DNA from 3 places in the Mycolicibacterium sp. TY81 genome. Region 2 is predicted to be linked to each of the others. Evidence: predicted binding sites of a transcription regulator. Region 2 holds the regulator's gene; each other region holds the start of a gene.
What was found. Region 2 encodes LexA, which represses DNA repair genes until DNA is damaged. Its sites were predicted from a motif close to CGAACANNTGTTCG; they were not measured.

Region 1 (5,899 bases), 740 kb from region 2:
GGAAACACCGTGCTGGTCGTCGAACACAAGCCGGAAGTGATCGCCATCGCCGACCACGTGGTGGACCTCGGTCCCGAGGCGGGCTCGGGTGGCGGCCAGGTGGTTTACGAAGGCACGGTGAAGGGGCTGCGCGGTAGCGGCAGTATCACCGGACGGCATCTCGACGACCGGGCGGCGCTGAAGGAGTCGGTGCGAGAAGCCAACGGGGCGTTGGAGATTCGTGGCGCAAACACCAACAATCTGCAGGACGTCGACGTGGACATCCCGCTCGGCGTGCTCGCCGTGATCACGGGCGTGGCGGGCTCGGGCAAGAGCTCCCTGATCGACGGGTCGGTGGCCGGGCGCGACGGCGTCGTCACCATCGACCAGGCGCCGATCCGGGGATCGCGACGCAGCAACCCGGCCACCTATACCGGACTGCTCGACCACATCCGCAAGGCGTTCGCCAAGGCCAACGACGTCAAACCCGCACTGTTCAGCTCGAATTCGGAAGGCGCCTGCCCGGCATGCAACGGAGCCGGAGTCATCTACACCGACCTGGGAGTGATGGCGACCGTCGAGTCGCGCTGTGAAGAGTGCGAAGGCCGGCGGTTCGGGGCCTCGGTGCTCGAATACACCCTGGGCGGGCAGAACATCGCCGAAGTGCTCGCCATGCCCGTCGCCGAGGCCGAGCAGTTCTTCTCCGACGGTGACGCGAAAGTGCCGGCCGCACAGAAAATCCTCGCCCGGATGGTGGACGTCGGGCTGGGCTACCTCACGCTCGGGCAGCCGCTGACCACACTGTCCGGCGGGGAGCGACAACGACTCAAGCTCGCCACGCAGATGGGGGAGAAGGGCGACATCTACATCCTCGACGAGCCGACCACCGGCCTGCACCTGGCGGACGTCGAGCAACTGCTCGCGCTCTTGGACCGGATCGTCGACGGCGGCAAGTCGGTCCTCGTCATCGAACATCACCAGGCCGTCATGGCGCACGCCGACTGGATCATCGACCTGGGTCCCGGCGCAGGTCACGACGGCGGCCGGGTCATCTTCGAGGGTTCTCCGGCCGACCTGGTCGCGGCCGGGAACACCCTGACCGGAACCCACCTTGCCGAAGACGTCAGATAGCAGTCAGGGCTGCCATCGCTGAGCGGTGGCAGCCCTGACTGTGAAACAGAGGGGTCGTCGAACGGTTAGACGGGCATCTCCGGGCCCTCAGGAGCCGGGGCAGGCGCCTCGGGGGCCGGCGCCGGGGCCTCGGGAGCGGGCGCGAAGTTGGCCGCCTCGATGATTTCCGGGGCCGGGAGGTCGGCCGGGTCGGCCGGAGGCGCCAGGGGCGCGTCCAGCGGGCCGTCGAGAGGCAGGTCGGCGGGGATGTCCTCACCCGGGGCCATCGGCAGGTGCATGTGGTGGGTGAACTGGCGCTGGAAGGCGCCGCCGCCACCGATGCGGACGCCACCGCCCTCACCGCTGGACACCGGAGTGCCGTCCGGCAGCGTCACGGCCGTGTGGCCGCCGTTCCAGCCGATGTTCAGGGCGCCGGGCGCGGTGCCGGGCAGGAAGCCACGAGCCCGCAGTGCGGCCTCTTCGTTGCCGGTGTTGAACCGGTTGCCGTAGATGGGGCGGCCGGTGGCCGCGTTGGCCACCCAGGAGGCCAGTCCGGAGCAGTCAGTGCCGCGTGCCGTGTCTCCGCCGGAGACGTACGGCGTACCCGAAACCTGGTTGACCAAAGCCAGCAGCGAGGCGGTCGCAATAGCAAACATGGCGATGAACGCTAGCAACGGAAAATCGCGACGGTCAAAATACTGTGTCTGCCATCACGTTTCGCGAATCCTGTGGTGTGCGTTACATCGGTGTGTATTCGCATCGTTTGGGGCAGAAGCGATTTCACGTCTTCGCAGGTGAATGCGCAAAACATACTGCCATACACAGCTTTTGCGCAAATGCAAGGTCGTGACGGTCGTTGCGAGGTCGTGACCAGCTAATTCCGAGACCGGCGTGACCGGCCTCTGCGCGGCTTTTGCGTCGGTTTCGACGTCCTGTCGGGCAGCTCATGCCGCCGATTCGGCGGATACTGGCTGACCATCTGAAACGGTCAAGTTACGGTGGGTCGATGTGGCTGTCGCGGTCCCGGTTCGAACTCAGGGAAGAGGTGCCGGGGACGCCCGACGAAGTCCGCACCTTCTATACAGATCTGGCGAATATGAAGCTGGTTCATCCGCTCGTGGTGGCGGTGGACTGTCTGGCCGATCAGCAGGATGTGCGGGGCCGCCGCCGTGACTATCGGGTGCGGGATCGCATCCCATTCGGCCCGTTGAGTCTGCGCGTGACCTACCGGGCCACGGTGCTGATCGCGCCCGACGGCGTCGTGCACACCGAGGCGCGCCAATTTCCGTCCGTGCGGCTCAGTGGCACCGTCACCTTCGCGCCTGCCGGCGCAGGCACCGCTCTCACCGAGGTAGTGGATATAGAGGCACCTTCTCCGTTCATGGCTTTCACTGCTGCGCAGGCGGAGAAGGCGCACGCGGCGATGCTCGCTGCCATTCGGCGTCATTTTGAGAAAAGCTTGGGCTGATCCAGGCTGCCGGATGGGGTGCCGCGCTGGATGGCCGGGTTTCCTTGCCTTACCGGCGACGCTCTCGAAAAAACTTTGGTCACTTTGTTAGCGCTGGTTGCAGGAGGTAACTAGTGGCCCATTCGTCACAGCGCCTTGTCGGTGATTCGAACTAATGTTCGAGTATGGCCATCGACTCCGCTACTGTCCTCAACGCCTACGCGGCGCTTGAGGATGCGATCGCCACGGTCAACGGCCTGGACTACAGCGGGTTGCCCATCAAAGTCCTGTTGGAGCTGCAGTCCCGCCGCGAAACCCTGAAGTGCGCGGCCGAGGCGGTCGACCATCAGATCCTGGCCGCGGCACAAACCCAGGCCACCGCCAAGGGGATCGGGGCCAAGGATTGGCCTGAGGTGTTGCATGTGCGGTTGCGGATCAGCCGGGAGGAGGCCCGCCGGAGGGTGCGGGACACGGATAATTTGGGTCCGCGCTCGGCGATCACGGGCGAGGCGTTGGGTCCGGTGTGGGAACTGGTGGCCGCCGCGTTGGCCGAGGGTGCGATCAATAGTGAGCACGTGCAGGTGATCGCCTGGTTTTTCGGCAAGGTGCCGTTGTGGGCGGCCGACCCGGTCACGTTGTTGCAGTGCGAGACGGATCTGGTGGCCGATGCCCGGGTCAAAACCCCCGAAGACCTCCGCAAAGTCGCGGCGGATTTGTTGTACAAGCTGGATCAGGATGGGCCCGAACCCAACGACGATGAGCCGGATCCGAAGCGGTCGTTCGTGATGGGTAAGCAGCGGCCTGACGGGCGCACCGACGTCACCGCTCAACTCGATCCGGAAGGGCGGGCTTACTGGGAGGTGTTGTTCGACAAGTACGCCGCCCCGGGCATGTGCAACCCGGCCGATCCGGAACCCTGCTTCTCCGGGACCCCGACGCAGGAGCAGATCGACAACGACACAAGGACTGTGGCGCAGCGGCAGTACGACGCCTTCAAATTCGTGGGCCGGATGATGCTGGCCACCGGAACCTCCGGGGTGCACAACGGGTTCCCCGTCGCGGTGGTCGCCACCTGCACCGTCACCGAGCTGGAAAAGCGCGCCGGGATGGCGCTCACCCACACCGGTACCAAGCTCCTGGTGAAGGATCTGGTGCGGATGGCAGCCCAGGGCTCGGACAACTACCTGGCGGTGTTCGATGAGCACACCGGCCAACCGCTCTACTTGGGCCGGGCAGCGAGAACCGCCAGTACAGCCCAACGCCTGGCGTTGTTCGCCCGCGACCACGGCTGCACCCGCCCCAACTGCATCGCCCCCGCCTCGCGCTCGCAGGCTCATCACGTCAACACCAACTGGCGCGACGACGGCCCCACCGACATCACCAACCTCACCCTGGCCTGCGGCCGCGACAACCGTCTGGTCGACACCGGCGGCTGGCACACCACCATGGGCCCCGACGGTCGCACCCAATGGACCCCACCACCCCTGCTCGACGTCGGCCAACCACGAACCAACCACTACCACCACCCCACGCTCTACCCGCCCGAGAGCGGAGATTCCGATGGTGAAACAGACAGTCCCGCAACCTGATACGACGCCCCGATGCGGCAACCCAGCCTCACCGGCGATGTCCTATGGGCGAATATCGGCCGTCCGTTCGAATCGGTCGGCTGGTCCGAAACAGAAGGCGGGATCGGGGCGCGGTGCGGGTCGCGGCGATGACGGTCAGCAGCGCGGCGGATCGCAGCGACGGCGGTCGGCAGCGATGGCGGTCAGCGACCGCGGCACTTGAGGCTACCGGTGACCCACAACCATGGAAGGCGAAAGTGCTGCGCTGCAAACGAATTGAATGCGCACTACCGCCAGTGACGAATGTCGACACCCGGCCAGCGGCTCGCGGTGCAGTGTGGGGATCAGCTCGGGAAGAACCCGTCGCCGGTCTTGAAGCCGGGCTGCCAGCCCTGCGCTCCCAGGCACAGCAGCGGTCGGCCGTCAGGAGCCTGCGCCGCGGTCTGCGGGCCCGGGCACGGAGAACCGATGTCCTTGACGCCCTGGATCGCATAGGAGTAGCCCCAGAATCCGGTGTCGACGGGCGGCCACTGGTTGGGAATCCAGTGGCAGGCCATGGATGCGCCGCCCGGACCGCGGCCGAAGATGAAGATGTCGTGGTTGTCGCACGGCGCGCCGTTGACGGCCTGGTAGTTCATGCCGGGGACGTCAGTGGGGTAGCGGCCGGGATCGTCGCTGCCGCCCAGCGCCGGATCGGCGCTCGCGAAGGGTGCCAGCCCGATGGCGGTTCCGGCGATCGCTGCGGCCACCGTCAGTACCCGAAACATCCTGGTCATCTCCCCTCGCACTACTGCCACACGACAATGTGGCAAAGCGTAGCGTGTCAGCCGCGTCGCCGGGGATATAGTCGGCAGGTCAATATCAGCGGGGTTCGTGCCCCGCCGTCTGATCGTCGTCACGCTGCGGTGCGCCGGCCTGTTCAGGCGCGTCCAGCACGCTCACCCCGATGCCGTAGGGCAGGAACCTGACCTTTCGGGACGGGTCGGTGTTGTTCTTGTTGGCCCGCAGGGCCTCCAGTTCGGAGGGGTAGACCTCTTCGACGTGCGCTCCGCCGTCCGCGGCGACGGTGTACACCACCCACACGCCGTCGCCGGTGTCGCCGGTGGTCTCGGGCTGCGTCGCGTGCCGCGGCGTCCGGGTCAGGTCGTTCACCACGTTGGCCCAGGCGGCACCGCGGCCGAGGCGGTCGAATACGCCCCGGATGCCCTCGCCCGTCTCGCGCAGGACGCGATCGAACTCTTCCGGATCGATGCCGAACGGGCCGTTGTTGCTCATACCGACCAGTGTGCGCGACATCGGCGACATCTGCCACGACGATCCGACAGGCCATCCCCTCGCAGCCGAACTCGGCGGTGGTGGACGATGGAGACATGCCGGTACCACAATCGCCGACCCGCGACGACCTCCTGGCCACCGTCGAGCGCTCGCCTGCCGCCACGGCAGCGCACGACAAGGCGGCCTGGGTGGATCTGTTCAGCGCCGACGGACGCGTCGAGGACCCTGCCGGTTCCCGGCCGCACGTCGGTCACCGTGCCATCGCACAGTTCTACGACACCTTCATCGGGCCGCGCACCATCGTGTTCCACCGCGACGCCGACATCGTGCTCGGCAACACCGTCGTGCGTGACCTCGAGCTCGAAGTGCACATGGGCACCCAGGTGCAGCTGCGCATCCCGGTCTATCTGCAGTACGACGTGGTGGCAGAGGGCTCCGACGCGTCGCTGAAAATTTCTCGGCTGCAAGCATTTTGGGAGCTGCCGGGCATGGTCGTGCAGTTCGTCCGGTGCGGCGCCGC
Region 2 (5,899 bases):
GAAGTCGCTCAAGTGGTCAGTGCACTGGAACAACAGTACGATTCGTTCGTCGCTGCTCAGGAAAATCGGTCGTTGCTGGCACGTGACGAGGAACTACCCAGCGGCGACGAACTCGGCGCACAGTTCGAGCAGTTCCTCGCCGAACAGTCCGGTGACGGATTCTCCGATCCCCAAGCCGGCGACGACGGCACTGTCGGCGACTGACCACGCGGTCGGCTTGGCCGACACCATGGGAAGGAGCTGGGACGATGTCCGATGGAAAGCCCAACCTGCACTCGGTGCGCGACGTGACGCCGCGGCTGGAGTACCGCACCATCCATGGTTACCGCCGCGCGTACCGGGTGGCGGGCTCGGGGCCGGCGATCCTGCTGATCCACGGCATCGGCGACAACTCCACCACGTGGGAAACCGTTCAGACGCGCCTCGCCCAGCGGTTCACCGTCATCGCCCCGGACCTGCTGGGCCACGGCCAGTCCGACAAGCCGCGCGCCGACTACTCGGTGGCGGCGTACGCCAACGGCATGCGGGACCTGCTCAGCGTGCTCGACATCGAACGCGTGACGGTCGTCGGCCATTCACTGGGCGGCGGCGTGGCCATGCAGTTCGCCTATCAGTTCCCGCAATTGGTCGATCGCCTGGTGCTGGTCGGTGCCGGCGGTGTCACCCGCGACGTGAACATCGCACTGCGGCTCGCGGCGCTGCCGCTGGGTACCGAAGCGCTGGCACTGTTGCGAATCCCGTTGGTACTGCCCGCCCTTCAGCTCGCCGGGCGGCTCGGCGGAGCGCTGCTCGGGTCGACCGGCCTGGGCCACGACCTGCCGAACATGCTGCGCATCCTCAACGACCTGCCCGAACCCAAGGCCTCGTCCGCCTTCGCCCGGACCCTGCGCGCCGTGGTCGACTGGCGCGGCCAGGTGGTCACGATGCTGGACCGATGTTATTTGACCGAAGCCATTCCGGTGCAATTGGTTTGGGGCACGCAGGATGCCGTCATCCCGGCCGCCCACGGAGAACTCGCCCACGCCGCGATGCCGGGCTCCCGGCTCGAGTTCTTCGACAACTCAGGACATTTCCCGTTTCACGACGACCCCGACCGGTTCGTGAAACTCATCGAGGAATTCATCGACACGACGGCGCCGTCGGTCTACGACCGTGATGCGCTGCGCGGACTCCTGCAGACCGGCGTCACCGCGAAGTCGATCGACGCCCCGCAAGATACGAAGTATGCGGTTCTCGACGCCATGGAGACCGACGAGCGCAGCGCGACCTAGCTGCCGTCAGCCCGACGACGTCACACCGCGGTGCGCCCGCAGCGCCTCGATTTCGCGTTCGAAGTCCTCCGCGGACGAGAAAGAGCGGTACACCGACGCGAACCGCAGATAGGCGACCTCATCGAGGTCACGCAGAGGACCGAGGATCGCCAACCCGACCTCATGGCTCGGCACTTCGGGAGATCCGGTGGCCCGCACCGCATCTTCGACCTTCTGCGCCAACTGGTTCAGGGCATCGTCGTCGACCTGCCGCCCCTGGCAGGCGCGCCGTACGCCCTTGATCACCTTGTCCCGGCTGAACGGTTCGGTGACGCCGCTGCGTTTGACCACCGCGACGACTGCGGTCTCCACCGTGGTGAACCGGCGACCGCACTCGGGGCATGACCGGCGACGCCGAATCGCCTGCCCTTCGTCAGCTTCTCGTGAATCGACCACACGCGAGTTCGGATGCCGGCAGAACGGACAGTGCATCACCGCTCCTTCGCCGCACCGACAATCGACCGTTTCGAACGGTCTCGAGCCTACCCGTGCCGCTCTGACGCGGCCGGGCGCCGTGCCGATCGACGCGCGCACGGACTGTCCTCAGCCGACCGGCGCGATCAGCGTCTGCCCGGCGTTCAGGGCCACCGACGGCAGCTTGTTCAGCTCCTTGATGCGGTCGACGACGGCACTGACCGGCGCGTCGGGCGCCACCCGCCGCGCGACCTGCTGAATCGACTCCCCCGTCTGCACCCGGACCACCGCGAGCTGCGCGGGCACGGAGGCCGTCGAAGAAGTCGGCTGGACCGCCTCACCGAACTGCGCCACCAGACCCAGCCACACCGTGATCCCGGCCGCGACCAGGGCCAGCATCACCGTGGTCAACGGGGTGATCGGATTGCGGCGGTGCGAGGCACGCGACGTCAGCACGCCCGTACCCCGGTGCCGGAAGGCCGCGCCCGAGGGGCGCGCGCCGGCCGGCCGCAGCCGGGCCTGGCGGTGCCGGTTGACATCTGAACGCCGAGGCACGGTGCGGACGACGACGTCGGTCGGGTATTCGCGGGTGATGACGGTCATGTCGGTTCCTCTCAGGAGTTCGTACATAGGTTCGATCGCTCTTGTGTTCGACTATATCGCCCAAATGTTCGAACGGTAGAACATGTGATCGAACTGTTGCGAACGATACGACCACCCACCGACAAGTTCCGTTCCCCGACTCCGCCACCCCTTTCACGACGTCACCACCGGGTCACGCCCGCGACACGCCGAGCCGCCCGATCTCGAACACATGTTTGATGAATCGGGTGCGCTGGGCTAGATTCGTCTCCATGAGCGACAGCACCGATACCCCGGACACACAGGCAGGCGGACGGTCCAGCAGCCTCACCGAGCGCCAGCGGACCATCCTCGATGTCATCCGCACCTCGGTCACCACGCGCGGTTATCCGCCCAGCATCCGGGAGATCGGTGACGCCGTCGGTCTCACCTCGACGTCGTCGGTGGCCCACCAGCTGCGCACCTTGGAGAAGAAGGGCTACCTGCGCCGTGATCCGAACCGCCCGCGCGCGGTGGACGTGCGCGGCGCGGACGATTCGACCGGAGCCACCATCACCACCGATGTCGCCGGTTCGGACGCGCTGCCCGAGCCGACCTTCGTCCCGGTGCTCGGCCGGATCGCGGCCGGTGGCCCGATCCTGGCCGAAGAGGCCGTCGAAGACGTCTTCCCGCTCCCCCGCGAGCTCGTGGGCGAGGGCTCGTTGTTCCTGCTGAAGGTCGTCGGCGAGTCGATGATCGACGCCGCGATCTGCGACGGCGACTGGGTCGTCGTGCGGCAGCAGAATGTGGCCGACAACGGCGACATCGTCGCGGCGATGATCGACGGCGAGGCCACGGTGAAGACCTTCAAGCGCACGAAGGGCCAGGTGTGGCTGATGCCGCACAACCCGGCGTTCGATCCGATCCCGGGCAACGACGCGGTCGTGCTCGGCAAGGTCGTGACCGTCATCCGCAAGATCTGACGCCCGCCAGACCTACAGATGAGCCCCGCTGCAGTCGCTCGCAGCGGGGCTCAGTCGTGACTCCGGTCAGCCGCGGATGAACCCGTTGGTGACCGCGAATTCCTCACTGGCAAACCAGATTTGGACAGGGGCCTCGGCATATCCGGGAGATCCCGGCACCCAGTACAAACCCGACTCCGTGTTGGCCTTGATGTCATAGCCCTCGGGCGGCTCGGCACCGGTGGCCACACGGAACGACATCTGGGCGGTCTCGGGTTCCTCGGCCCCCAGCGCATGGTGTCTGCCGCTGGCGGGACCGGCCACCACCGTCTCCTCCGGCGGTGTCGCGACCGCAGGCGGCTCGTTCACAGGAGGCTCGTCCACGGGCGTCTCGGTGGCCGGTTCCGCTGCCGGGGTCTCGGCCGCCTCGACCTCGGGGGCCTGTTCGTGCGGCTCGGGCGCGCGCTCGTCACCGGCCTGGGAGTCGGCGTCCCGGCCGTCGGCCGGCGCTGCCCAGACGCGGTCGCCGGGGTCCCGGGGCCGTAGGCCCGCGAAGCCCGCCAACCCGGCCGCGGTGAGGCCTGCCGCCGCACCGCCGCGACGCAGGGCGTCGGGCAGTTGCACCGATGTCGTCGGCTCGTCGGCGGATTCGTCGGCGTCCGGCTCCGGCTCCGGCTCGGTGGGCTCGGCCGCGTCCACCGGCTGGGCCTCGGCTTCGGCCTGCGCCTCGGGCACCTCCTCGGACCGCTCACCCTCGGCCGTCTCGGCCGGCGTTTCAGTGGGCTGTTCGGCCGTGAAATCCGGGTACACCGTCGGCGCGGTGTCGATGACATCAGGGTTGCTCTGGAACGCGGGGCCGCCGTGCGGGTTGTCGAACTGCTGGTCCTCGGCCGCGTACTCGTCGCCGTACTCGCTGTCGGCGCCGCCATCGGCATACTGCGGGTCGCCGTACTCGCCGTCGCCGAACTCGTGGTCGTCGTAGTCGTACGCGTCCTGGTCGTCGATGGCGTCCTGACCGGCATTCCGCCGGCGCCGCAGCAGTGCCGCGATCACGATGCCGACCACCACCAGCAACAGCGGGATGATCGCCAGCAGCCACCACCAGTGGAACTGGTACCACTTGCCGGACTCATCGGCCTGCGAGGTCACGCCACCCGGCAGATCGACACTGGGCACCTGGAGGCCGCTCAGTTGCGACGCCAGCTCGGCGGGCTCGGTGCTGAACGCCCGGGTGGACTTGTTCCACGAGATCGAACCGCCGGTGAACTTCTGGCTGACGACGTCGCCCTTCCAGGACTCGTCGGCCGTGGGTACGCCGAGCTTGCCGGTGGCGCCGCCGAGCTTGTCCCACGCCGCGTTCATCGCGCCACGGACGACGAACGCGCCGTGCTCGGGCGTCCAGAAGATCGCCGGGTTGTCGGCTGCGGCGAAGGTGGCGATCCGGCTCGTCGGGGAAATGCCGCCGTCGGTCTCGTTGCTCGCCGGGAAGCCGAGATCGCCCTGCGGTCCGCCGGCCGCGCGGTACTTGGCCAGCACATCGCCGGTGATCGCGTGCGCCCCGGTTGCCGGCGAATAGAAGATGGTGCCGCCGGCGAAGTTCTGTGCCACGCCGTCGCCGACCTTGTACTGGGCCCCCTGCTCGTCGCCCAGCGTGCCCTGCGGCCCGCCGGCCGCCCGGCGCGCCGCGGCGATGGCCGTCGTCGCGTCGCCCGGCACGTCCAGCCCGGTCAGTTGGCCTGCCAGGTCAGCGGGCGTGGTGGTGAACGTCTTGGTCTTGGCGTTCCAGCTCACCTCACCGCCGGTGAAGGGCTGGGTGACGACGTCGCCCTTCCAGGACTCGTCGGCCGTGGGTACGCCGAGGGTGCCCGCCGAACCGCCCAGCTTGTCCCAGGCGGCGTTGATGGCGCCGCGAACCACCCAGGCGCCATTGTCGGGCGTCCAGAAGATGACCGGCTTGTCGGCCGCGCTGAACGTGCTGTTCCGGCTGTCGGTGGCCTTGCCCGCACCCTCGTCGATGGTCGGGAAGCCGAGATCGCTGTCGGCAGCGCCGCCCAGCGCCTGGTACTTGTCGAGAATCGCGCCGTAGATGAGATGAGCGCCGGTGCTCTCGCTGAAATAGATCTTTCCGCCCGCGAAGTTCTGCGCGAACCCCGCGCCGACCTGGTAGACGTCGCCGTCCTTGGCGCCCAGCTCACCTGTGTCACCGCCCGCGGCATCCCAGGTGTGGGATATCGCCGCGTCGGCGTCGCTTTCCGGTGTCGCAAATGCCGTCGGCGCCATGAGCAATGCCACCGCGACAGAAAGGGCACCGATACCAGCCCATCCGCCGCGGGTTCGCAGCCCGGTCATCGAATTCCTCCCGCGGTCGGCAAAACTCCGGACACAATTCCGTCAGACAAACTCTCTTGATCGAGAGATTCTGTCAACTTTGCTTCAGTTCATGCCCATAGTGCGGGATATCCGGCGGTGACGCACCAGTGTGTCGCGGATCGATTTGCGAATAAATTCCGCATGGTCAATTAGTTAAACGCCCAATCCGCGCCCGATGATCTCCTTCATGATCTCGGTGGTGCCGCCGTAGATGGTCTGGATCCGCGAGTCCAGGAATGCCCGCGCAATGGGATATTCGCGCATATAGCCGTAGCCGCCGTG
Region 3 (5,899 bases), 720 kb from region 2:
CAGCTGCAGCCCTGCCTCCGCGAATCCGGCGCTCAATGTCGCCGCCATGCGGTTGGCGTGGGCTGCCGTCTGCAACCAGAGATCGTCGTGCAGCATGGCCTCGAACTGAGCCGAGATGAAGCGGTGCTTGCTGGCGAGGTGGCCGATCTGCTTCTGTACGAAGCGAATTCCCTCGAAATGTGCGGGCCGGCGGATCAGTACCGCGTCGCCGAACAGCATGCCGTTCTTGGTGCCGCCAACCGTGACGATGTCGGCGTCACCGATGGCTTCCTGTGGACTGATACCAAGGGCGGCAATGGCATTGGCGACCCGCGAGCCGTCCACGTGGACCAGCAGGTCGTGCTGGTGGGCGTAGTCGATGAACTCCGTCAGCGCGGCGGGCGACCAGACGCGGCCGTTCTCGGTCGACTGGGTGATGGTGACGATGCGCGGCTGCGAGTGGTGCACCTCGCCGCGGCGCGCAATGTGTCGATCGAGCTCCTTCGGTGAGATCAGGCCGTCATCGCTCGGTAGTGGTGTCAGTTGTGCCGCCGCGATTCGTACCGGCCCACCGGCTTCGTCGAGCAACGAGTGCGCGATATCGCTGCACAGAATTTCCTGCCAGGGCCGCACTGCCGAAGCCAGCGCGATGATGTTGGCCGCGGTGCCGGTCAGCGCGAACAGGACCTCGGCATCGGGGGCCCCGAAGGCCGCTCTGAGGGCCTGCGCTGCGCGTTCGGTGCCCGGGTCGGTGCCGTACGAGCTCACCGGGCCCTGGTTGGCGGCGACGATCGCCTCCAACACCCGTGGGTGAGCACCAGCAGCGTTGTCGGAGGCGAATGCGGCCGAGACGGTCGAACTCATGCGTCGATGGTCTCATCGCGGCAATAATCCGGGGTGTGGAGGAGCTACTGACGTCCCTGATCGCACTGTCGCCACCCGCCGATCGGCGGCTCAACGCGGCGATGCGGCAGACGTGTGCCGAGACCCTGGGCCTCGCGCCATTGCCCTATGAAGCAGTGTTCGGGCCCGTGTCCGACGCCGAGCCGCTGGTGGCTGAGTTCGCCGAGCAGTTCAGCACCGACGTGTCGGTGATTTCTGTGGCTCAGCGCGGAGAGCTCACTGCAGCGCTGGGCGCCAACAGTTTTCGCATCGTGGCGTTGATGTACGTCGCGGACTTCGTGCCGCGAGTGCGGGCCGGATTTGCGGCGCTCGGGCTGCCGCCGATCGCCGATCCCGACGGCTGGGACCACGACACTGACCCGGTGGACCTGCTGTTGAACCGCTTCGCAAGTTCGGTAGGGGCGCGTCGCGAACTCGATCCGGTGATGACCGAGGTGGTGCGACTGCGCGGCGCGGCCGCGCACAACTGCCGGCTGTGCAAGTCGCTGCGCGAGGGCACAGCATTGGATGCCGGCGGCAATGAGTCGCTGTACTCGGAGATCGAGCTGTACGAGTCGTCGACGCTGCTCGACGAGAGGCAGAAAGCCGCGCTGCGCTACGTCGACGCCCTGGTGTGGACGCCGTCGCGGATACCGGCCGACGTTGCCGCGGGCGTACGGGCGCACTTCTCCGACGCGGAGGCCACCGAGATCACCCTCGACGTGATGCGCAACGGCATCAACAAGATTGCCGTCGCGTTGGGTGGGGACGCGCCGCGGGTCAGCGAGGGCACCGAGCGCTATCTGCTCGGAGCCGACGGGCAGCCGGTGTTCTCCTAGGCGTTCTTCGGGAGCTCTCTGAAAAACTTTGGTCACTTTGTTTGCGCTGGTCACAGTGGGTAACTAGCGTCACATTCGCGGCGGCTTCTTGTCGGTGGTTCGAACTAATGTTCGATGTATGGGGTTGACCGATCCGGCTGTTGTCGAGGAGGCGTACGCCGCCTACGAAGCGGCGCACGCGCGGCTCGCGTCCCTGGATTACAGCGGTCTGGATGTGGCGACGTTGTTGGCGTTGAAGTCGCGCCGCGAGAGGTTGAGGTGTGCGGCCGAGGCGGTGGATCACCGGATCTTGGTTGCGGCGCAGTCTCAGGTCACGGCCCGAGAACTTGGCGCGAAAAACTGGGCCGAGGTGCTGCGTATCCGGCTGCGCCTGGACACCACCGAAGCCAACCGCCAGGTCCGCGACGCCCAGTATTTGGCGCCCCGCACCGGGCTGACCGGCGAACCGTTGCCGCCGCTGTGGGAGTTCGTCGCCGCCGCCCAGGCCGAAGGCGCGCTCAACACCGAGCACGTGAAAGTGATCGGCCAGTTCATCAACAAACTCCCCGGCTGGATCGACCCCGCCACCCGTGGGCAGTTCGAACAGTCCCTCGTTGCCGGGGCGCGGCACCAGACCCCCGAAGAACTGCGCGCCGCCGCCGAGGCGCTGCTGTACCTGCTCGATCAGGACGGGCCGCTGCCCGATGACGCCGAACGCGCCCGCAAACGCAGCTTCCGCATCGGCAAACAACAACCCGACGGCATGTCCAAAGTGGACGGCTGGCTCGACCCCGAAGCACGCGCCACCCTCGAAGCAGTCCACGACAAACTCGGCGCCCCCGGCATGTGCAACCCCGCCGACCCCACACCCTGCCAATCGGGCACCCCCACCCAGGCCCAGATCGACCACGACACCCGCAGCACCGACCAACGCAACCACGACGCCCTGGCCGCCATGGGCCGCATCGCCCTCGGCACCGACCTCGGCGACCACAACGGCCTACCTGTGGCCATCGCGGCCACCTGCACTGTCGCCGAATTGGAGCGCGGCACCGGCCACGCACTGACCCTCACCGGCAGCCGGTTACCGATCCGCGATCTCATCCGCATGGCTGCCCGCGGCGCCGACCACTACCTCGTCGTCTTTGACGACCACACCGAACAACCGCTGTACCTGGGCCGAGCGCGTCGCACCGCCACCGTCGCCCAACGCTTTGCCCTGTTCGCCCGCGACCTGGGCTGCACCAAACCCAACTGCACCGCCCCCGCCTCCCGCTGCCAGGCCCATCACGTCGACACCGACTGGCGCGATGATGGCCCCACCGACATCACCAACCTTGCCCTGGCCTGCGGCCGCGACAACCGCCTCGCCGACACCGGCGGCTGGACCACCACCATGGCCAACGGCCGCGCCCACTGGACCCCACCACCACTACTGGACGTCGGCCAACCCCGAACCAACCACTACTGGCATCCCACGCTCTACCCACCCGAGAGCGGCGATGATGACGGTGAAACAGACAGGCCCGCAAGCTAACTCGGCACCGCGCCACGGCATCCGATGCCGCGACGGCAGTGCCACGTGCGTCGCAACGAGTCGCTCGCCGGTGAGGACGTCAGCCCTTGAAGTAGACGACCTGGTGGGTGCTGGCGAGCAGCGCGCCGTCGCGGGCCCACGCATGCGCACTCTGGTCGAAGTATCCGTCCGAGAAGCGATTTGCGTGCGCACTGCCCAATACGTAGTCCCCGCCGATGCTTTCGAGCTCCTGCCCATTGGCGTGGAAGTACGTGGTGAGTGAGATGGTGCCGGCCGGGAAGAATCCGCCGCGCCGCAGGAAAACCCGGGGATAGAAGATGTCGGACATCGCGGCCAGGGCGGCGAAGTCGAGGCCGCGCTGGTTGGCGTCCCGCACCCACAGCGTCGTCCGCGAGGACTCACTGGGCTCGGCATCCTCTGCCGGGAAAGGGTTTTCGACGAAACGCATGTCGTACTGGCTGACCCATGGCAGGGGAGGGCCGCTGACTTCGAGTCCCTCGGGCCCGGGCGCACTCGGCATGCGTGACTCGTCGTCCGACCAGGTGTCGCGGCGGATGCCGAAAACCATGGTGGCCGTGGTCTTGATGTCGCCGTCCTGGCTGAGTTCGGCGATCCAGTGCTGGTTCGTCCGGTTGGTGCGGGCGGGCTTCAGTGCGATATCGAACTCGCCGTCGGCGATGGGTGCCGCGAAGTTGACCGTGAGTGCCAGCGGTTCACCGATGCGGTCGGGCCGCAGCTCGACTGCATGCAGCAGCGTCGCCGCAGTGATGCCGCCGAAGGGGCCGACCATGTTCGCCCAGTCCGGGTGCGTCTGCCCACGCATGCGCGTGTCATCGACGGGCTGTAGTTCCAGGGCTTGGTCGAACGGATGAGAGTCGGTCACGCTCCACATGATGCCTGGTGGCAGTGCGGTCAAAGAGACGCATCCGCTCAGGGCCGATCAGATGCCCGTTTACACAGAGCCACGATGACAAACGGCGCGGTGCGCAGTCTCGATAGATAGGCGGTGAATTCGCAGAGGAGATCAGTGATGGCTATCCAACACAGCCGCATACAGGTATCGCGTGTCGTGGACGCGAGTGCAGATCTCGTGTTCGCGTTTCTGACCACGCCGGACAACCATGTTGTGCTCGATGCGAGCGGCATGATCCTCAGTGCGGCCGACCATCGCCCCTTCAGCGAATTGGGTGCGGTGTTCGTGATGAACATGCGTGCGGGCAACCGCGTCGAGAACCACGTCATCTGTTACGAGCCCGACCGTGCTGTCGGATGGGCCCCCGCCGAACCCGGCCAGGAACCTGCGGGTCACACCTGGATATGGCGGCTCACGCCGATCGGACCGGAGCGGACACTTGTCACTGAGACATACGACTGGTCGGCATTCCGACACACCGACATGCTGGAGCACCTGCCGGTCATCGGCCGCGCGCAGATGGAAGAGTCGACGGAGCGGCTGGCGGAAGCGCTCTGCCGGCGTGGCATCTCTTAGACCGCAACGCCGATGGCAGCCCATGGGGTGCCGGCCCGTGGCGCCATGCGAACATGGTGGCCGCGATCTTCGCGATGGGGCGGTAGCTCAGTTGGTTAGAGCCGGGGACTCATAATCCCTTGGTCGCGGGTTCGAGCCCCGCCCGCCCTACTCAAAGCCGCTGGGACGGTGGACTCAACGACACCCGCCGCGTCACCCGTGCCGAACTGCCCCGACTATCCGTCGCTTCGACTTCGATCACGGCGATGACGGGTTCGCCTCGTTTCAGTGCGCGAGCGGCCTTGCGCTGCGCGACGGGAGGAATCTCGACAGCAAGCGTGGCTTTGCGCAAGGGCGGCAGGTTCAGCATGGCGGGCCGCAGATGCAGTGTCCGCGGCTGGCGCATCCGGCGCGGGACGTCGATCTCGCCGGTGGCGATGACGTCGCAGGGCAGGCCGGCCGAGCGCACTTGCAGAACCACCGAATCGCCAAGTGGCTGATTGCGTTCGCCGCCGAGCCACAGCCGCACGTTCGGCAGCGTCATCCCGCCGACTTCTTCATCGCGACTTAGCCGCGATGCGATGGCAGCGCTGATCAACCTGCTGGTCAGCCCACCTTTGCGACGCGCCACGACGGTAACTTACGCCCGTTGGCAACGCTGCGAAGCCAGAACCGCGACGTCCACCGAGCTGGACATGCCACACAGGCTGATGCCGCAGAATTGGCCTGTGCAGGTAGCGGCGGTGGTGCGGAGAGCGAGTGTCCTCGGCGCTGCCGACCCCGGACGCATCCGGTTGCGCAGCGCGGCGGCGACCACCTTCTCGCTGCTGCTGGCGATCGGCGCGATGCTGGTGTTCACCCGTGCGGCCGGCCAGCCGGTGACGGTCGCGATGCTGGGCGCGGTGGTGGCGATGCAGGCCTCGGCCGCCGTGAAGGACCGAGACCAGCGCAGCCGCAACATCACGACGCTGCTGCTGTTCTTCCCGGCGATCGGCGCCATGGCCTTGGCCGCATTCCTGGTGCCCCACGGGAAGATCGTCGACGTCGGCTTCATCGCTGTGCTCTTCGCCGCGGTGTGGGTGCGGCGGTACGGCCCGCGCGGAAACGCGCTCGGGATGGTCGCCTTCATCTCGTACTTCTTCGTGATGTTCCTGCGGACCCCGGTGCATCAGATTCCGGTGTTGGCAGTGGCCGTTGCGGTGGGCATCGTGTCGT

Region 1: a site for LexA is predicted at 2,705-2,718, ahead of KI240_RS11980 (HNH endonuclease signature motif containing protein). Genes of this name have one in related genera too.
Region 3: a site for LexA is predicted at 1,801-1,814, ahead of KI240_RS05000 (HNH endonuclease signature motif containing protein). Genes of this name have one in related genera too.

What each region holds. Positions count from the first base shown of each region.
Region 1 covers NZ_AP023362.1:2,495,676-2,501,574, reverse strand. The annotation lists gene KI240_RS11995 (ATP-binding cassette domain-containing protein) at 1-1,110, shown strand, start outside; gene KI240_RS11990 (peptidoglycan endopeptidase) at 1,176-1,745, opposite strand; gene KI240_RS11985 (SRPBCC family protein) at 2,096-2,557, shown strand; gene KI240_RS11980 (HNH endonuclease signature motif containing protein) at 2,722-4,125, shown strand; gene KI240_RS11975 (hypothetical protein) at 4,449-4,871, opposite strand; gene KI240_RS11970 (Rv0313 family protein) at 4,966-5,379, opposite strand; gene KI240_RS11965 (nuclear transport factor 2 family protein) at 5,475-5,899, shown strand, end outside.
Region 2 covers NZ_AP023362.1:1,757,633-1,763,531, reverse strand. The annotation lists gene KI240_RS08445 (proteasome assembly chaperone family protein) at 1-204, shown strand, start outside; gene KI240_RS08440 (alpha/beta fold hydrolase) at 249-1,271, shown strand; gene nrdR (transcriptional regulator NrdR) at 1,278-1,742, opposite strand; gene KI240_RS08430 (LysM peptidoglycan-binding domain-containing protein) at 1,854-2,327, opposite strand; gene lexA (transcriptional repressor LexA) at 2,579-3,268, shown strand; gene KI240_RS08420 (sunset domain-containing protein) at 3,335-5,596, opposite strand; gene KI240_RS08415 (acyl-CoA dehydrogenase family protein) at 5,771-5,899, opposite strand, start outside.
Region 3 covers NZ_AP023362.1:1,034,296-1,040,194, forward strand. The annotation lists gene KI240_RS04990 (threonine aldolase family protein) at 1-843, opposite strand, end outside; gene KI240_RS04995 (carboxymuconolactone decarboxylase family protein) at 858-1,700, shown strand; gene KI240_RS05000 (HNH endonuclease signature motif containing protein) at 1,819-3,216, shown strand; gene KI240_RS05005 (acyl-CoA thioesterase) at 3,296-4,099, opposite strand; gene KI240_RS05010 (SRPBCC family protein) at 4,223-4,705, shown strand; tRNA gene KI240_RS05015 (tRNA-Ile) at 4,782-4,855, shown strand; gene KI240_RS05020 (hypothetical protein) at 4,857-5,228, opposite strand; gene KI240_RS05025 (FUSC family protein) at 5,395-5,899, shown strand, end outside.